One region of the Arthrobacter sp. 49Tsu3.1M3 genome, then DNA from elsewhere that is predicted to be linked to it. Evidence: riboswitches for the same ligand, from Rfam matches in the RefSeq annotation. Region 1 holds a riboswitch; each other region holds the start of a gene.
The links. A riboswitch is a leader RNA that binds a small molecule or an ion and turns the genes downstream of it on or off. The one in region 1 is predicted to bind thiamine pyrophosphate.
Positions count from the first base shown of each region.

Region 2: another riboswitch for thiamine pyrophosphate. It lies ahead of thiC (phosphomethylpyrimidine synthase ThiC); the one in region 1 lies ahead of thiO (glycine oxidase ThiO).
Region 3: another riboswitch for thiamine pyrophosphate. It lies ahead of B5X90_RS18730 (bifunctional hydroxymethylpyrimidine kinase/phosphomethylpyrimidine kinase); the one in region 1 lies ahead of thiO (glycine oxidase ThiO).
Region 4: another riboswitch for thiamine pyrophosphate. It lies ahead of B5X90_RS05360 (ECF transporter S component); the one in region 1 lies ahead of thiO (glycine oxidase ThiO).

Region 1 covers NZ_FUZD01000002.1:396,174-400,220, forward strand. The annotation lists gene B5X90_RS04770 (RNB domain-containing ribonuclease) at 1-434, opposite strand, end outside; gene B5X90_RS04775 (ferritin-like fold-containing protein) at 473-1,147, shown strand; gene thiE (thiamine phosphate synthase) at 1,185-1,883, opposite strand; TPP riboswitch at 1,910-2,030, shown strand; gene thiO (glycine oxidase ThiO) at 2,024-3,334, shown strand; gene thiS (sulfur carrier protein ThiS) at 3,331-3,567, shown strand; gene B5X90_RS04795 (thiazole synthase) at 3,575-4,047, shown strand, end outside.
Region 2 covers NZ_FUZD01000010.1:988-5,034, reverse strand. The annotation lists gene B5X90_RS12245 (alpha/beta fold hydrolase) at 1-158, shown strand, start outside; gene thiC (phosphomethylpyrimidine synthase ThiC) at 155-2,005, opposite strand; TPP riboswitch at 2,001-2,108, opposite strand; gene B5X90_RS12235 (GNAT family N-acetyltransferase) at 2,145-2,465, shown strand; gene B5X90_RS12230 (amidohydrolase family protein) at 2,469-3,569, shown strand; gene B5X90_RS12225 (VOC family protein) at 3,651-4,047, shown strand, end outside.
Region 3 covers NZ_FUZD01000025.1:5,025-9,071, reverse strand. The annotation lists gene B5X90_RS18730 (bifunctional hydroxymethylpyrimidine kinase/phosphomethylpyrimidine kinase) at 164-1,831, opposite strand; TPP riboswitch at 1,814-1,911, opposite strand; gene B5X90_RS18725 (Rne/Rng family ribonuclease) at 2,060-4,047, opposite strand, start outside.
Region 4 covers NZ_FUZD01000003.1:57,284-61,330, forward strand. The annotation lists gene B5X90_RS05335 (Na+/H+ antiporter subunit E) at 1-162, shown strand, start outside; gene B5X90_RS05340 (monovalent cation/H+ antiporter complex subunit F) at 159-437, shown strand; gene mnhG (monovalent cation/H(+) antiporter subunit G) at 469-816, shown strand; gene B5X90_RS05350 (DUF4235 domain-containing protein) at 913-1,176, opposite strand; gene B5X90_RS05355 (heme-degrading domain-containing protein) at 1,216-1,761, opposite strand; TPP riboswitch at 1,949-2,092, shown strand; gene B5X90_RS05360 (ECF transporter S component) at 2,159-2,806, shown strand; gene B5X90_RS05365 (ABC transporter ATP-binding protein) at 2,835-4,047, shown strand, end outside.

The sequences.
Region 1 (4,047 bases):
AACGCCGCGCACAGCTGCCCGGCGAGCAGGCTGCCGGCGGCCTCGCTGATGATCTCCGGATGCAGCGGAATCCGGCCGTCCGGGGTATAGAAAGTCTGGCCGCGGCGCCGGGTCTCGGCGTCCAGCGCCCCGCCCGGGGCAACAAAGGAGGGGACGTCGGCGATGGCGTAGAAGACCTTGTAGCCGCCGTCGCTCCGTTCGATAAACAGTGCCTGGTCCAGGTCGGTGGACGACGCCGGATCGATGGTCACGAACTCGACGTGCGTGAGGTCAAGGTCCGGGAGCTTGTGCTCGGCCACCGCCGCCGCCGCGTCGCGCAGCACATCCTCGGGGAACGGGCCGGGCAGTTCCAGCGTGGTGCGCAACGCCTTGAGGGCCCCGGCAAGCTGGTTCTGCTGCTCGTGGACACTGGGGGTCAGACGATGATGGGACACGAAAATCAGGGTAGCCCGATTTCCGCTATTAGTCTTGGATGATGAGCGCAACTGCGGACGATCCTGCCCTCTACAACAGCTTCGTTGCCGACCTGCTGGGAGTCCTGGCGTACGGCGAGCTTTCCGCCTTCGAGCGGCTGTCCTCGAGTGCCCGGTATTCGCCCACGCTGCATGACCGGGCGGTGCTGGGCAGGATGGCGGTGGTCGAGTTCCAGCATTACGAACTCGTCCGGACCCGGCTCGAGCACATGGGCCTGGATACGGAGGCCGCCATGCTGCCGTTCCAGCCCTCTGTGGACCACTTCCACGAACGCACGCGCCCGTCGGACTGGTACGAAGCCCTCATGAAGGCCTACGTGATCGACACGGTCGCCGCGGACTTTTACGGCGTCGTCGGCCGGTACGTCGACGACGCGACCCGTGAGTTGATCGGGCAGGTCCGCTCCACCGGGGAGTCCACGGCCGTGCTGCAGGAGCGCCTCAAGGCGGCCCTGGCCGATGACCCCCGGCTGGCGTCGCGCCTGGCGTTGTGGGCCAGACGCCTGCTGGGGGAGGTCCTGAACCACGCCCAGCGTGTCAGCGCTGAGCACGCCTTCCTCGGCGGACTCTCGGGGCTGGACGACGCCGGCGCCCGGGCGCTGGTCAACGGCCTGGCGGCCGAACTCGCAGCGAACCACGCGCGCCGGATGACGGAGCTGGGTCTCACCGGATAGTTTCCGTGCCGGCCGGCATTACAGGCTACTGACCTGCTTAAGATGCTGCGGCGTCCAGCGCCGCCAGCAAGGCTGCGGCGGCGTGGGCGGGATCAGTGGCGTCGGTGATCGCCCGGACCACGACGATCCGCCGGGCACCGGCGTCGACTACCTGTTCCACGTTACTGAGGTCGATCCCGCCGATCGCGAACCACGGCAGCAGGCTTTCGTTGCCCTTGCCGGTTCCCTCCGCGTCCGCCCCGCCGATCGCCTGGGCGGCGTAGCGCACCAGATCGAGGCCGACGGCGGCGCGTCCCGGCTTGGTGGGCGTCGCCCACACGGGGCCCACACAGAAATAATCGAGCCCTCTGCGGCCGGGCGCGGCAGCGATGGCGGCGTCCACCTGCTCGGGGCTGTGGGTGGACAGGCCGATCACGGCATCCTTGCCGAGAAAGCCGCGGGCGGCGTCGAGCGAAATGTCCTTCTGGCCGACATGGAACACCGGAGCCCCGGACAGGGAGGCGATGTCCGCCCGGTCATTGACGGCCCACAGCCGCCCGTGGCGCTGCGCGGCGGTGTGCAGGACCTCCAGCAGTTCCAGCTCCTCGGAGGCCTCGAGCGACTTGTCGCGCAACTGGATGATGTCCACGCCGCCGGCGAAGGCGGCGTCCACGAAGTCTTCGAAGTCGCCGCGGTCCCTGCGGGCGTCGGTGCAGAGATAGAGGCGGGCGGTGGTGTGGAGAGGGTCCTGGCTCATGGGACCAGCCTAGTTCCTCTAAACTGGGCGCATACCGCGGGAGCCCGCAGCAGCCATGTCGCCGCTGCCCGGCTGAGAGGGCGTCAGAGCCGACCGCTTGACCTGATCCGGCTAGTACCGGCGTAGGGAAGGAATTCTTCATGGGCACACGAGCAGGCGGTGCGGCCGAACCCGCAAATGACGCCGCCGCCCGGGTTTGTGACACAGGGCCCGGTACCGCAGGGGGAACCACCGCGGGGGATACGAGTGCCGACGTGGCCGTGATCGGCGGAGGGGTGATCGGCCATGGCATCGCGTTCGAGGCCATCCGCTCGGGCCGGTCCGTGGTCCTGATCGATGATGCTCCCGGCAGCGGAGCCAGCTGGGCCGCGGCCGGCATGCTGGCCCCCGTGAGTGAACTGCACTACCAGGAGGAACAGCTCCTGGAACTGATGCTTGAGGCCTCCCGGTTGTGGCCAGGATTCGCTGCGGCTCTCGACGCCGGTGCCGCCGGCGCGGATTCCCCGGCGGGTACCGGCTACCTAACGACGCCGACCCTGGCGGTGGGGGCCGACGCGGCGGACCGGCGCGCGCTCGCGGACTTGAGGGAAGTCCAGCAGGGCTGCGGCCTGGCCGTGGAGCCGCTGACAGTGCGCGAGGCACGCACCCGGGAGCCCCTGCTGAGCCCCGGCATCTCGTGTGCCTTCGACATCCCGGCCGACCACCAGGTGGACCCGCGCCGGCTGATCACCCGGCTCGCCGGCGTGCTCGGTGCGGAAGGCGGCGTCTTCGTCCGGCGGCGCGCGGCAGGCCTGCTGTGGCAGGACGGACAGGTGGCGGGCGTGCGGTTGGCCGGCGGCGGTTCCGTGCGGGCTGCGGAGACCGTGGTCGCCAACGGGCTCGGCGCCGCCGCGCTCGAGGAGCTTCCGGCCGGGCTGGCGCTGCCACTGCGGCCCGTCTACGGCGACATCCTCCGGCTTCGCGTGCCTCCGCATCTGCAACCGCTGCTCACGGCCACCGTGCGGGGCATGGTGCGCGGCGTCCCGGTGTACATCGTCCCCCGCCAGGACGGCACCGTGGTGATCGGCGCCACCCAGCGGGAGGATGGACCGTCGGATCCGCACGCGGTTTCCGCCGGCGGAATTTACCAGCTGCTGCGGGATGCCCAGCAGCTGGTGCCTGCGGTCGCCGAGCTGGAGCTTTTGGAAGCCACGGCACGGGCGCGGCCCGGCACCCCGGACAATGCCCCGCTGCTGGGGCGGGTCGCACGAGCCGACGGCGCGGACGTCCCGGGACTCATCATCGCCACAGGATTCTTCCGGCACGGCGTCCTGCTGACCCCCGCCGCTGCCGCCGTGTGCCGGCAACTCATGGACTTCACGCCGGATCCACGCTGGGGCGGGTTCCGCCCCGACCGATTTCCACGCATCCCGGTTACGTCCGGGGACAGCCCCAAGAAGGAAGCAGCATGAACATCCGACTCAACGGAACGGAGCAGAGCGTCGCCGACGGCGCCTCCGTTTCCACACTCGTCAGCCAGCTCACGGGCCGGAGCATCGGCCCCGACGGCCGCGCCGCCGACGGGCGAAAGCTCGGTGTCGCCGTGGCCCGCAACGCCGAAGTGGTGCCGCGCAGCCAGTGGCACGCCACGGCGCTCGCCGATGGCGACGACGTCGAACTTGTCACGGCAGTCCAGGGAGGATGACCAGCACATGAACGAGACGACGTTTGCAGGAACACAGGCCGTCCCCATGACCGGTGCGGTGGCCGATCCATTCGTGGTCGACGGCGTTAGGCTCGGCTCCCGCCTCATCATGGGAACCGGTGGTGCGCCGAGCCTGGACGGGCTCGGGGCGGCGCTGGTGGCTTCCGGGACCGAGCTGACCACGGTGGCGATGCGCCGCTATTCGCCGGCGGAGACGGGCTCGCTGTTCCAGCTGCTCGAGGACCATCAGATCCGCGTGCTGCCCAACACGGCAGGCTGCTTCACCGCCAAGGACGCCGTCCTCACCGCCGAGCTTGCGAGGGAGGCCCTGGAAACGGACTGGGTCAAGCTCGAAGTCATCGCTGACGAGCACACACTGCTGCCGGACGCCGTCGAACTCGTGGACGCAACCGAACAGCTCGTGGCCCGAGGCTTCAAGGTCTTCGCCTACACGAACGACGACCCCGTGCTTGCCCTCCG
Region 2 (4,047 bases), on a different contig from region 1:
CTCTCTATGAGGAAATCGCCGGCTACCTGCGCGAGACCGGGGCCCTGCACCGCACGGCGCCGGGAGGGCACCGGCCCCAGGATTCAGCCGAAGGGGACCGGGCCATCCGCTCCTACATTGCCGAGGTCAGCCGGCGCCAGCACGCCCGGGCCTCCTAGGAGGCTGCGGGTCCTCCCACCGAGGGCTGCGGCAGGTAGACCTTGCCGCCCGCGGCGAGGAACTCGCTGCTCTTCGCCCGCATTCCGGCCGCCATCTCGGCACGGGCGGCCTGCGAATCCGCTGAACCGTATTCGTCCCGGATGTCCTGGCTGATCCGCATGGAGCAGAACTTCGGACCGCACATCGAGCAGAAGTGGGCTGTCTTGGCCGGCTCCGCGGGAAGCGTCTCATCATGGAAGGCCTCGGCCGTGACCGGGTCCAGGGACAGCGCGAACTGGTCCCGCCAGCGGAACTCGAACCTTGCCTTGGACAGGGCATCGTCGCGTTCGTGGGCGCCGGGGTGGCCCTTGGCGAGGTCGGCGGCATGGGCCGCGATCTTGTAAGTGATCACGCCCGTCTTCACGTCGTCCTTGTTCGGCAGCCCGAGGTGTTCCTTGGGCGTGACGTAGCAGAGCATGGCGGTGCCGTAGCGGGCGATCTCGGTTGCGCCGATCGCCGAGGTGATGTGGTCATAGCCCGGCGCGATGTCCGTTACGAGCGGCCCGAGCGTGTAAAACGGGGCGCCCTTGCAGAGTTCCTGCTGGCGCTCCACGTTTTCCCGGACGAGGTGGAAGGGCACATGCCCGGGGCCCTCCACCATGACCTGCACGTCGAAGGCCCAGGCCCGCTGCGTCAGCTCGGCCAGGGTGTCCAGTTCGGCGAACTGTGCCGCGTCGTTGGCGTCCGCCGTCGCGCCCGGCCGCAGCCCGTCGCCCAGGGAGAACGCGACGTCGTAGCGTGCGAAGACCTCGCACAGCTCATCGAAGTGGGTGTACAGGAAGTTCTCCCGGTGGTGCGCCAGGCACCAGCCGGCCATGATGGAACCGCCGCGGGACACGATGCCGGTGACCCGGTTGGCCGTCAGGGGCACATACCGCAGCAGCACGCCGGCGTGGATGGTCATGTAGTCCACGCCCTGCTCGCACTGTTCGATCACGGTGTCCCGGAAGATCTCCCAGGTCAGGGCGTTCGCCTCGCCGTTGACCTTCTCCAGCGCCTGGTAGATCGGGACCGTTCCGATGGGGACGGGGGAGTTGCGGATGATCCACTCGCGCGTGGTGTGGATGTCGTCCCCGGTGGAGAGGTCCATGACGGTGTCCGCGCCCCACTGCGTGGCCCACTGGAGTTTGTCGACTTCCTCGGCGATGGAGCTGGTCACGGCGGAGTTGCCGATATTGGCGTTGATTTTCACCAGGAACGCCTTGCCGATGATCATCGGCTCGGATTCGGGGTGGTTGACGTTGTTGGGAATGATCGCGCGGCCCGCGGCCACCTCGCTGCGCACCAGCTCCACATCGCAGTTCTCGCGCAGCGCGACGAACCGCATTTCCTGGGTGATGACACCGTCGCGGGCGTAGCGCATCTGCGTGACGGTCCTGCCCTCAACGGCCCGGCGCGGCACCGGCCGGCCGCCCCGCCACTCGGCCGACGCCGCACCGCGGCGCACCGCCGATTTGCCGTCGTCGAGCAGCTCCCGTTCCCGGCCGGCGTAGGGTTCGGTGTCCGCCCTGGCCTCAATCCAGGGGGTGCGGAACGGCTCCAGCCCGCGGACCGGATCGCTGCCCGGCCCGGCCGTGCGGTACACCCGGAACGGCGGGTTCCGGACACCGCCCGGGGAGGGTTCCAGGGCGATCTCGGTCACCGGCACGCGGATCCCGTGGTCCGGGTCCGTGCTGAAGGCCAGCGAGTGGGACTTCAGGGACTGTGTGGGGGCCGGAGGCTGGCTGGGGTCAGACACATGCTGGGCAGACCCAGCGGGTGCTGACTGATCGTGGGCAGGGCTGTGCTGTGTCACTTGGGTGTTCACGGAAATACTCACTTCCTTCGCCGGCATTACCCGGACAGGTTCAACGGTCGCAGGCTGCGTCAGCCCGATCTCAGCCCCTGCAGGGGCACCCGTGTGGTCGTAGACGAAGCTACCACGCACCTCCGGCCGGCGGTCGAGTGTGACGCGCACGGCGGACCGCGGTGACGAACTCGGCGGCCAGGCCCATCTGGAGCAACTCTCCGTGCAGCCGGACTTTGCCAGGCGGGGGATCGGACGGTCGCTGGTGGAGGCGGCCCTCGATGCGGCCCGAGGCCGCGGCTATTCATGGATGACGCTTTGCACTTTCGCAGGCGTCCCGTTCAACGCGCCGTTGTACGCGGGCTGCGGGTTCGAGGAAATCGCCCGGCCGGGGCCGGCGGTGGCAGCCCTGCGGATCCACGAAGCTCAGCTGGGGCTGGATGATCTGGGCCCGCGGATTGCCATGCGGATTAGGCTTTAGGCCATGACCAGCATTATCGAGTTCAGCGGGCCCATCCTCACGGCGGCGGACCAGGTCCGACACGGGTTGTGGTCGGTGGAAGGCCGGTTGACCTTTCGCCGGCCCGCGGCCGCGCCGGAGCTCGTGCTGGACGGCTGGGTCATGCCCGGCCTCGTGGACGCACACTGCCACATCGGCCTCGGCCCGGGCGGGGACGTTTCCGAGGACACCGCGGAATCCCAGGCCCTGGCGGACCGCAACGCCGGGACGCTGCTGATCCGCGATGCCGGCGCCGTCCACGACACCCGCTGGCTCCAGCAACGCGCGGACCTTCCCCGGATCATCCGCGCGGGCAGGCACCTCGCGAGGACCCGGCGCTACCTGCCGGGCCTCGCCGTCGAGGTCGAGCCGGAGGATCTCGTCGAGGCTGCGCGGAAGCAGGCCCGCGCGGGCGACGGCTGGGTCAAGCTCGTGGGGGACTGGATCGACCGTGACGCCGGCGATCTTGCCGCCAGCTTTCCCGCCCGGACGGTCAAGGACGCTGTCCGGGCCGCCCACGATGAGGGGGCCCGCGTCACCGCACACTGCTTCGCCGAAGACACCCTTGATGACATGCTCGACGCCGGGATCGACTGCATTGAACACGCCACCGGGCTATTGCCGCGGCACCTGCCGCGCTTCCTCGGACAGGGTGTTCCGATCGTGCCCACCCTGATCAACATCGCCACGTTCCCGGACATCGCGGCCCGGGCGGAGGCCAAGTTCCCCCGCTACGCAGCCCACATGCGCTCGCTGTGGGAGCGACGGGCGGAGCGGATCCTCGAAGCCCACGAAGCTGGGGTGAAGATCTACGCCGGTACCGACGCCGGCAGCGTGATCAGCCATGGCAGGATCGTGGACGAAATCCAGGCCCTGCACGCCGCCGGCCTCCCCGCCGCTGACGCCCTCAACGCCGCCAGCTGGTCCGCGCGGACCTGGCTCGGCGCGGACTCCATCGGCGAAGGGGCAAGCGCCGATGTCCTCGTCACCGCCGAGGATCCGCGGAGCAATCCGGCCACGCTCCGTCAGATCCGGCGCATCGTGCTGCGCGGGGTCCCGCTGGACCGGGCGTCAGGCGGCCGTTAGGAATAAATTGAAGCTTCAAGTAATTTATCTTTATGTAGAGTCGCCGAAGGCCGGTGGCTACAGAATCCACGGAGCGTTGCCATGACCGCAGAAGCCAGCACCCAGAACCTCCTTCCTGCCGAACTCACCATGGGCACCGTGATGCTCAAGGTCGGCGACATGAAGCTGATGACCGACTACTACCAGCGCGCCCTCGGCCTGGAGGCTGTGGCCGAACAGGACGGCGGGCTCTACCTTGGGCGCCAGCAGAAGCCGCTGGTGCATCTGGCTCCTGCCCCTGGCCTGAATCTTCCTTCCCGCGGCGAGGCCGGGCTCTTTCACACCGCCCTCCTCTTCGAGAACCAGCACTCCCTGGCGGCCACCGTTGCCAGTGCGGCCCAGTACGAGCCCCAGTCCTTCACCGGCAGCGCGGACCACCTCGTCAGCGAGGCCTTCTACTTCAACGACCCCGAAGGTAACGGCATCGAGCTGTACTGGG
Region 3 (4,047 bases), on a different contig from region 1:
GAGGCTGGTTCCGGCGGGTAGTCCGTGATAGGCGCCACAACGTCTTGATGCAAAGACCCTGCCAATGTTCTTGGCCGGGATCTTGACCATCTTGAGCTGTGCTGCCGCAACGACTTCCGGAACCGTGCCCCACCATCGTACCGGTAGTCCGGACCGGCTCGTGTCAGGCGTACAGCCGCGGCGCGTCGAAGAAGTCCACTTCGTAGCGCGATGACTGCCGGAAAGCCAGGGCCATTGCCTCCCGCTCGCTCTCCGATGCCCGCCTGGCCGCCGTGTCCGTGTACGCGATGGCCTGCCGGGTCGCGGCGGCGAAGGCCTCGTCGGCGTAGGTCCGCAGCCAGCTGGCGTAGGGGTGCTCCCCGGGGGCGCCGCCGGCCAGGAACTCCCGGTGCAGCGTGGAACCGACCTCGGCGTAGAGCCAGAAGCAGGGCAGCGCCGCCGCCACCAGGACGCCATAGCTACCGGAGACCGAGGCGGCCAGCAGGTGGTCCACGTACGCTTTCGTGACCGGGCCCAGGGTGGAGGCCGTGGGGCGGGTGCTGAGCCAGGAACGGTGCAGCTCGGATTCGACTTCCAGGCAGGTCTGCGCCGAACGGGCCCAGAACAGCTGCTCGGCCTCGGTGGGGGCAATCGCCGCGGCCCGGGCCAGGACCCGGGAGTAGCCGTTGAGGTAGATGGCGTCCTGGGCGAGGTAGTACGCGAACTCGTGCTCGGGCAAGGTGCCGTCAGCGAGTCCGCGGACGAAGTCCAGGGCGTAAATCGCCTCAAGATCGCCCGTGGCTCCTGCGCGCAGGGCTGCGGCGAACTCCCCCGCCGCCGGACCGTGCCCGGCCGGGCGGCGCTGGCCGCCTTTGAGGCCCTGCCCGCCGTGGAGGTGGTGGAAGTGGTGGACCGGGCCGTTGCCGGTGCCGACGTCCAGGGCCGAGGCTTCGCGGAGCGCGCCCAGCAGCCACGGCTTGACTTCCCGCAGCGCCGCTTCCCAGTTCCCCACCCGGGCCTGCACGGTGGCCATGGCCGAGGACAGGGAGCAGCCGGTGCCGTGACTGTTGCGCGTCGCGATCCGCTCCCCCGGCACCACCACCGTTTCCTGGCCGAGCAGGCCGCCGGTGTTGACCAGCGCATCCGGGCAGCCGGCGCCGGCGTCGTTGGTGTCGTTGGCGGGGCCGTTGCCGTCGGCGTCGTGGGCCTGCCCGTCCCCGGGCTCGCCGCCCTGGAGGTGTCCGCCCTTAACCAGGACGGTCGTGCCGGTCAGGGCGGCCAGCCGCTTGCCTTGCGCCAGGGCCTCGGACCAGTCGGCCGCGACGGGTTCCTTGAGCAGGATGGCGAGTTCGGCGAGGTTGGGCGTGATGAGGTCCGCCAGCGGCAGGAGGGCCTGCAGGGCGGCCTCGGCGGATTCCTGCAGCAGACGGTCACCGCTGGTGGCGACCATCACCGGGTCCAGGACCACGACGGCGGGGCGCACCTTTTCCAGCCAGCTGCGGACGGCGTCGATCACGGCGGCGTCACCGAGCATGCCGATCTTGACGGCGTCGATGCCGATGTCGTCGCTGATGGCGTCCAGCTGCGCTGTGAGGAACGCCGCCGGGGGAACGTGGACGGCGCGCACGCCCTGGGTGTTCTGCGCTGTCAGGGCGGTGATGGCGGCCATGCCGTAGCCGCCGTTGGCCGCGATGCTCTTCAGGTCGGCCTGGATTCCGGCCCCGCCGGAGGGATCGGAGCCGGCGATGGCCAGCACGCGGGGAATGCGCGGCGGCGCCGGCAGAGACTCGCTGTGCAGAAACTCGCTGGGCAGGAACTCGGACGGATTCGATCTCGCGGACAAGGCAGACATCCCTTCGCCGGTGCTAACCGGACAGGTTCAACGGGTCTGGATCTCAGCCGGCCCGATGCCCGGCACCCCGTGTCAGTGTTCCAGCCTAGCCGCTGCCACCATGCGGACCCGTTAACGCACGGGCGGGCCCGGGCCTGGGCGGACGTATGTTACGTCTGCCCGGACCCGGACCCGCAGCCCGACCAGTCGAAATAGCGACTGGTCGGGGACGTGGTCAGTCGCGGAGGACTACAGCTCCGACGCCGGCACGCCGACCCCGAGGATGATCGGCTCGTTGCCGGCCGGGATGGACGCGGGCTTGGCCGCAGCGGGAGCCTTGGCCTCGTGGACCGATCCGGCCGCGGCCGGCCGGGTTGCCTCGCGGTGCTCCACGGAGGTTTCGTTGGCAGCGCCCTGGGCGCGGCTGGCACTCCGGTTGCGGCGCCCGCGGCGGCCGCGCGTGGTGTCAGCCGTGCGTGACGCCGGCGCCTCGGCCGCGCGGACGGCCGACGGCGCCTCGGGCGCCGTCGCCTCCGGGGCGGCAACAGGCGCCGCCTGGCCGGCGGCCTGATCCTCGGCCTGCTTGCCGGCTTCGGCTTCGCCCAGGTTGGCGAAGGCCTCGGTCAGCAGGTCCAGGGTCAGGGCCGGTGACGGCGCGTCCTCCGCGTGCTCGACGAAGGGCAGCGCCACCTGCTCGCCGCCAAACGTCAGCACCGTTGCGGGGCGGCCGGCTGCCTCGTCGGCGGCCGCGAGCTGCGTGACGGCGTCGACGGCGGCCTGGCGGGCCCCGGCGTCGCTGGCTGCGGCTGCCTCCCCGTCGTGCAGGTGCGCGGCGTGCGCCGCGGCTGCGATGTTGGCCAGCGCGGCACGGGTGGCCTCGGCCTTGGCGTGGCGTTCGGCCTCAGTGGGTTCGGCGTGGACGGGTGCGGGTGCGGCCGGCGCGGTCTCCACGCCCTGGCCTCCCCTGCCGCGGCGACGGCTCTTGCGTTCCGGGCGGGCAGCAGGCTGCGCCTCGGTGCGCGGCACATAGTGCTCCGCGGCGACCGTGTTGGCGCGGCGGTGCTCCACCGGCTCGTCGTGGGTGACGATGCCGCGGCCCGCACACGTTTCGCACTGTTCGCCGAAGACTTCCAGCAGCCCGGTGCCCATCCGCTTGCGGGTCATCTGTACGAGGCCCAGCGAGGTCACCTCGGCCACCTGGTGCTTGGTCCGGTCCCGGCCCAGGCACTCCACCATGCGGCGCAGCACGAGGTCGCGGTTGGATTCGAGCACCATGTCGATGAAGTCGATCACGATGATGCCGCCAATATCGCGCAGGCGCAGCTGCCGGACGACTTCTTCGGCCGCTTCCAGGTTGTTCTTGGTGACGGTTTCCTCGAGGTTGCCGCCGGAGCCGGTGAATTTGCCGGTGTTGACGTCCACCACGGTCATGGCTTCGGTGCGGTCGATCACGAGCGAACCACCCGAGGGCAGGAAGACCTTCCGGTCCAGGGCCTTGTGGATCTGCTCGTCGATGCGCCAGGCCGCGAAGATGTCCGTGTCCTTGGTCCACTTCTCGAGCCGGCCCACGAGGTCAGGTGCGACGTAGGTGACGTAGGCCTCGATGGTGTCCCAGGCTTCCTCGCCGGAGACGATCAGCTTGGAGAAGTCCTCGTTGAAGACGTCCCGGACCACCTTGATGGTCAGGTCAGGTTCGCCGTAGAGCAGCTCGGGGGCCAGGATCTTGGTGGACGTCGACTGGCTCTCGATGCCTTCCCACTGCGCGCGGAGGCGGTTGATGTCGTGGGTCAGCTCTTCCTCGGAAGCCCCCTCGGCCGCGGTGCGGACAATGACGCCCGCGTCCTCGGGCAGGCGGTCCTTGAGGATCCGCTTGAGGCGGTTGCGTTCGACGTCGGGCAGCTTGCGGGAGATGCCGGTCATGGAACCGCCGGGCACATACACGAGGTACCGGCCGGGCAGCGAGATCTGGCTGGTGAGGCGGGCGCCCTTGTGGCCGACCGGGTCCTTGGTGACCTGGACCAGCACGGAGTCGCCGGACTTCAGCGCGTTTTCGATCCGGCGCTGCTTGCCCTCGAGGTTGACGGACTCCCAGTTCACTTCACCGGCGTAGAGCACGGCGTTGCGGCCGCGGCCGATGTCCACGAAAGCGGCCTCCATGGAGGGCAGCACGTTCTGGACCTTGCCCAGGTAAACGTTGCCGATCAGTGAGTCCTGCTGGGTCTTGGACACGAAGTGCT
Region 4 (4,047 bases), on a different contig from region 1:
GACAGGTCGACGTCCACGCTTTACATCCACGGCATCAACGTCCGCAATGCCGAGGACGCGGCCAAGCTGCGCAAAGAGGTCCGGGACACCGAGGCCGGGCTGATCCGGATCATGGGGACCGAAGCCGAACTTTCCGCCCTGACACAGGAGACCTCCGCATGATGCAGACCGTCCTGACGGTGACCGCCGTCGTACTGTCCCTGGCCGCCGCGGGGGCGATCGTGCGGATCGCGCGGGGGCCCTCGCTGCTGGACCGGGTTCTGGCCGCCGACGTGCTGCTGGCCATCTTCGGCGCGGCCCTGTGCATCGACATGGCCGCCAACCGGCACCTGAACAACATGATGCTGCTCGTGGCGATTTCCCTGATCGGCTTCGTCGGCTCGGTCACCGTGGCCCGGTTCGTGGCCGACAGGCGGGAGGGCGTCCGTGAATCCTGACACAGTGATCGACGCCGTCTCCGCCGTGTTCATGGTGACCGGAGCCCTGATGTCCCTCGCGGCCGCCATCGGGCTGCTGCGCTTCCCGGACCTCATGAGCAGGATGCACGCGGCCACTAAACCGCAGGTCCTCGGCCTGTTCCTGCTGCTGGCGGCCCTCGGCCTGCAGATGCGCACCTGGTCGGTCTGGCCCGTCCTGCTGGTGGCCTGGCTCTTCCAGCTGCTCACCGTCCCCGTGTCCGCCCACATGGTGGGCCGGGCCGGCTACCGGACCAAGCACCTGCACCCGGAGCTATTGAGCTCCGACGAGCTCGAGGCGGTAGTCCAAAAGGCCGCCCGGCAGGCGGCCACGCAGGGAACGGAAGACGACGACCGCTGAGCCCCGTGCTCGGCCCGGCCGGCCCGGCCGGCACATCGGCGGGCGCGGCCGCGGCCTTCGACTGCCGCGGCATGCGCCGCGGCTAATCGGCTCCGGTCAGACGATGTCCTGGGTCTTGGCGAAGCGGGTGATCGCGCGCTGGGTGCCGCGGTTGGCGAGCACCTGGATGATGGCGCTGACCGATGCGGAGATCAGGGCGAACGTCAGGGCCGAGCGCAGGGTGGTGGGAACGTCGTCCTCCTGGCCCTTGGGGGGCTTGTTGCCCGTGGACTTTTCCCACATGGTGTCCACCAGCTTGGTGCCGGCAAAGCCTGCCAGGAGGCTGACGCCGGTGCCGAGCAGCTTGATGAGGATGTTCATTCTTCGGTCTCCTTGGGACGGGAACGGTTTTCCCCTAGCCTAGCGTTCCGGGGTGAGGACCATCCGCAGGGCCTCGACCACGAGTTCGTGATCCGCCTTCTGGGGCAGGCCGGAGACGGTGACGACGGCGACGGCGCCCGTGCCGCGCACGTAAATGGGGAACGCCCCGCCGTGGGCGGCGAACTCCGACTGATCCCACCAGGCGTTGTCCTCGATCCTTCCGCCGGCAGCGCGGGCCCGGAGGCCCACCAGCAGGGACGGGACCTCATAGCGCATGGCTGTGCGCTTCTTGGCGTTGATCCAGCGCTCATTGTCCGGTGTGGCGCCGTCCAGCGCGGCGTGGAAGAGCACCTGCTCGCCTTTGGTGATGTCGACGGCGATGGGCAGCGAGCGTTGCCTGCCCAGCTCGACAAGGAGGAGCCCGAGGTCCAGGGCGTCATCCTTGCTGAACGACGCGAACTGGAGCGCCTCCATCTCGGCCAGCACGCGGCCGATGAGCGCCGCCAGGGAACCCTGAGGCTGCGGCTCACTCGAGTCGGGATCGTATTCCCCGGAGGGATCTTGGGTGACCGGTGTGTGCGACAAAATATTCCAGCTTTCCGGTGGGTGACGAGGCCGCCCGCTGGCGGGTCCGGGGGTCCGGCACGACGACTCTACCAAGAGGGTTTTCCCGGCCGCCGGGACCGCCGCCGTCCGGTCCACGATTGTGACGGCACAGCACTGAAAACCCGGCCGTCCGGGTGTAAACTAAGCCAGCCCACAAGGGCGAAAATAATCACGACAGGGGAGCGCCGCCGTCGGGCATCGCCGGAACAATCCGGGGAAACCTTTGGTGGGCGCTGAGAGTGCGGACAGCCGCAGACCCTCGAACCTGATCCGGTTAGTACCGGCGCAAGGGAGTCGAGTTCTCAGGGTGCGCGGAGGGCGGCGGAAGCCGAGACCGGCCGGAGCACCCTCCCCTCCTGTTCCTCAGGAGGACGACATGACAGATATTTCAGCACAGCATGGTTCGGCCAGCCGTTCAGCCGCCCGGCGCAATTACAGCTGGCGCGTGGTGGACATTGTGGTGGCCGCGTTGATCGCCGTTGCCGGCGGCGTCATCTTCTGGGCCTGGTCCCAGGGCGCGAACCTGATCTCGACTCCGGTCAACGCGGTCTACCCGCCGTTGAGCGGACTCTACGCCGGGGGCTGGATGATCCCGGCGGTGCTGGGCATGCTCATCATCCGCAAGCCGGGCGCCGCGCTCTTCTGCGAAACCGTCGCTGCCACCGGCGAGCTGATCATGGGTTCGCAGTACGGCACCACGGTGCTGATCTCCGGCATCCTGCAGGGCCTCGGCGCCGAACTTGTCTTCGCGGCGTTCCTCTACAAGAAGTTCAACCTGCCCGTGTCCTTGCTGGCCGGCGTTGGCGCGGGCCTCTTCTGCGGCCTGAACGATTCCTTCCTGCCGTGGGGCTGGAACATCGCCTACGAAGCCGGCGACAAGCTCGCCTACATCGTCTTCACCACGATCTCCGGCGCAGTGATTGCCGGCGGACTGGCCTGGCTCGCCACCCGCGGCCTGGCGAAGACCGGAGTGCTGGGCTCCTTTGCCTCGCGCAAGGCCGCCACGGAGCCCGTCTTCTCCTGAGCCCCGTCGCTGAATCCTGCAGAGAACGATGAGATCTTCACCGGGCGTCCGTCCGGCCGCCGTCACGGCCCGCGGCTGGGGCTGGCGGCACGCCGGACGGACCCGGCCCGCGGTCAGCGGCCTTGACCTGGACATCCGGCCGGGGGAGCGCGTGCTCCTGCTGGGGCCCTCCGGCGCCGGCAAGTCGACGCTGCTCCACGCCCTGGCCGGCGTGCTGGGCGACGGCGGGGCCGGCGACCCCGGCGACCCCGGCGACGCCGGCAACGCCGAAGATGCAGACGAGACCGGCAGCCTGCTGATCGACGGTGCCGCGCCCCGGGCGCAGCGCGGCCGCGCCGGGCTGGTGCAGCAGGACCCGGAAACGCAGGTGGTGCTCTCCCGCCTCGGCGACGACGTCGCCTTCGGGGCGGAGAACCTCGCAGTCCCGGCGGCGGAGATCTGGCCGCGCGTGCGCGAGGCCCTCGACGACGTCGGGCTGGGACAGCTGCCGCTGGACCACCCGACGGCGGCCCTCTCCGGCGGACAAAAGCAACGGCTGGCGCTCGCCGGGATCCTCGCCATGCGGCCAGGGCTGCTGCTGCTCGACGAGCCGACCGCCAACCTCGACCCCGCGGGCGTCCTGGAGGTCCGCGACGCCGTGGAACGCTGCCTGGACAAGACGGGCGCCACGCTGGTGGTCGTGGAGCACCGGGTGGGAGTTTGGAAAGACCTGGTGGACAGGATCGTGGTGCTGCAGCCAGGGTCCGCCACGGACTCGGCGGTCTTGATCGACGGACCGCCGGACCGGGTCCTGGCCGAGGCGCGGGACATGCTCATCGGTGCGGGCGTCTGGGTGCCGGGCTACGTCCCCGCGACGCGGATGCGGACACCGGCGCGGGGCGAGGGACAGATTTTGCTCACGGCCGACGCGCTCGCCGTGTCCCGCGAGCGGCCGCGGCGGGCCGGGATGCGCGACGGCTTCCGCACCATCGCGCCGCGTCCGGTCCAGTCCGGGGTCTCGGTCCGGGTCCGCGCCGGCGAGGCGCTGACCATCACCGGACAGAACGGCACGGGGAAGTCCACCCTGGCGCTGACACTGGCCGGTCTCCTGCGGCCCGTCGCGGGAACGGTCTCGGCCACGGAGGCGCTGAGCAGTCCCGCCACTGGTCGCTCCGCTGATCGGTTAGGCAGGGGCGCCGGACCCGATCCCTACCGGTGGAAGGCCCAGCAGCTGATCGCCAGGATCGGAACCGTCTTCCAGG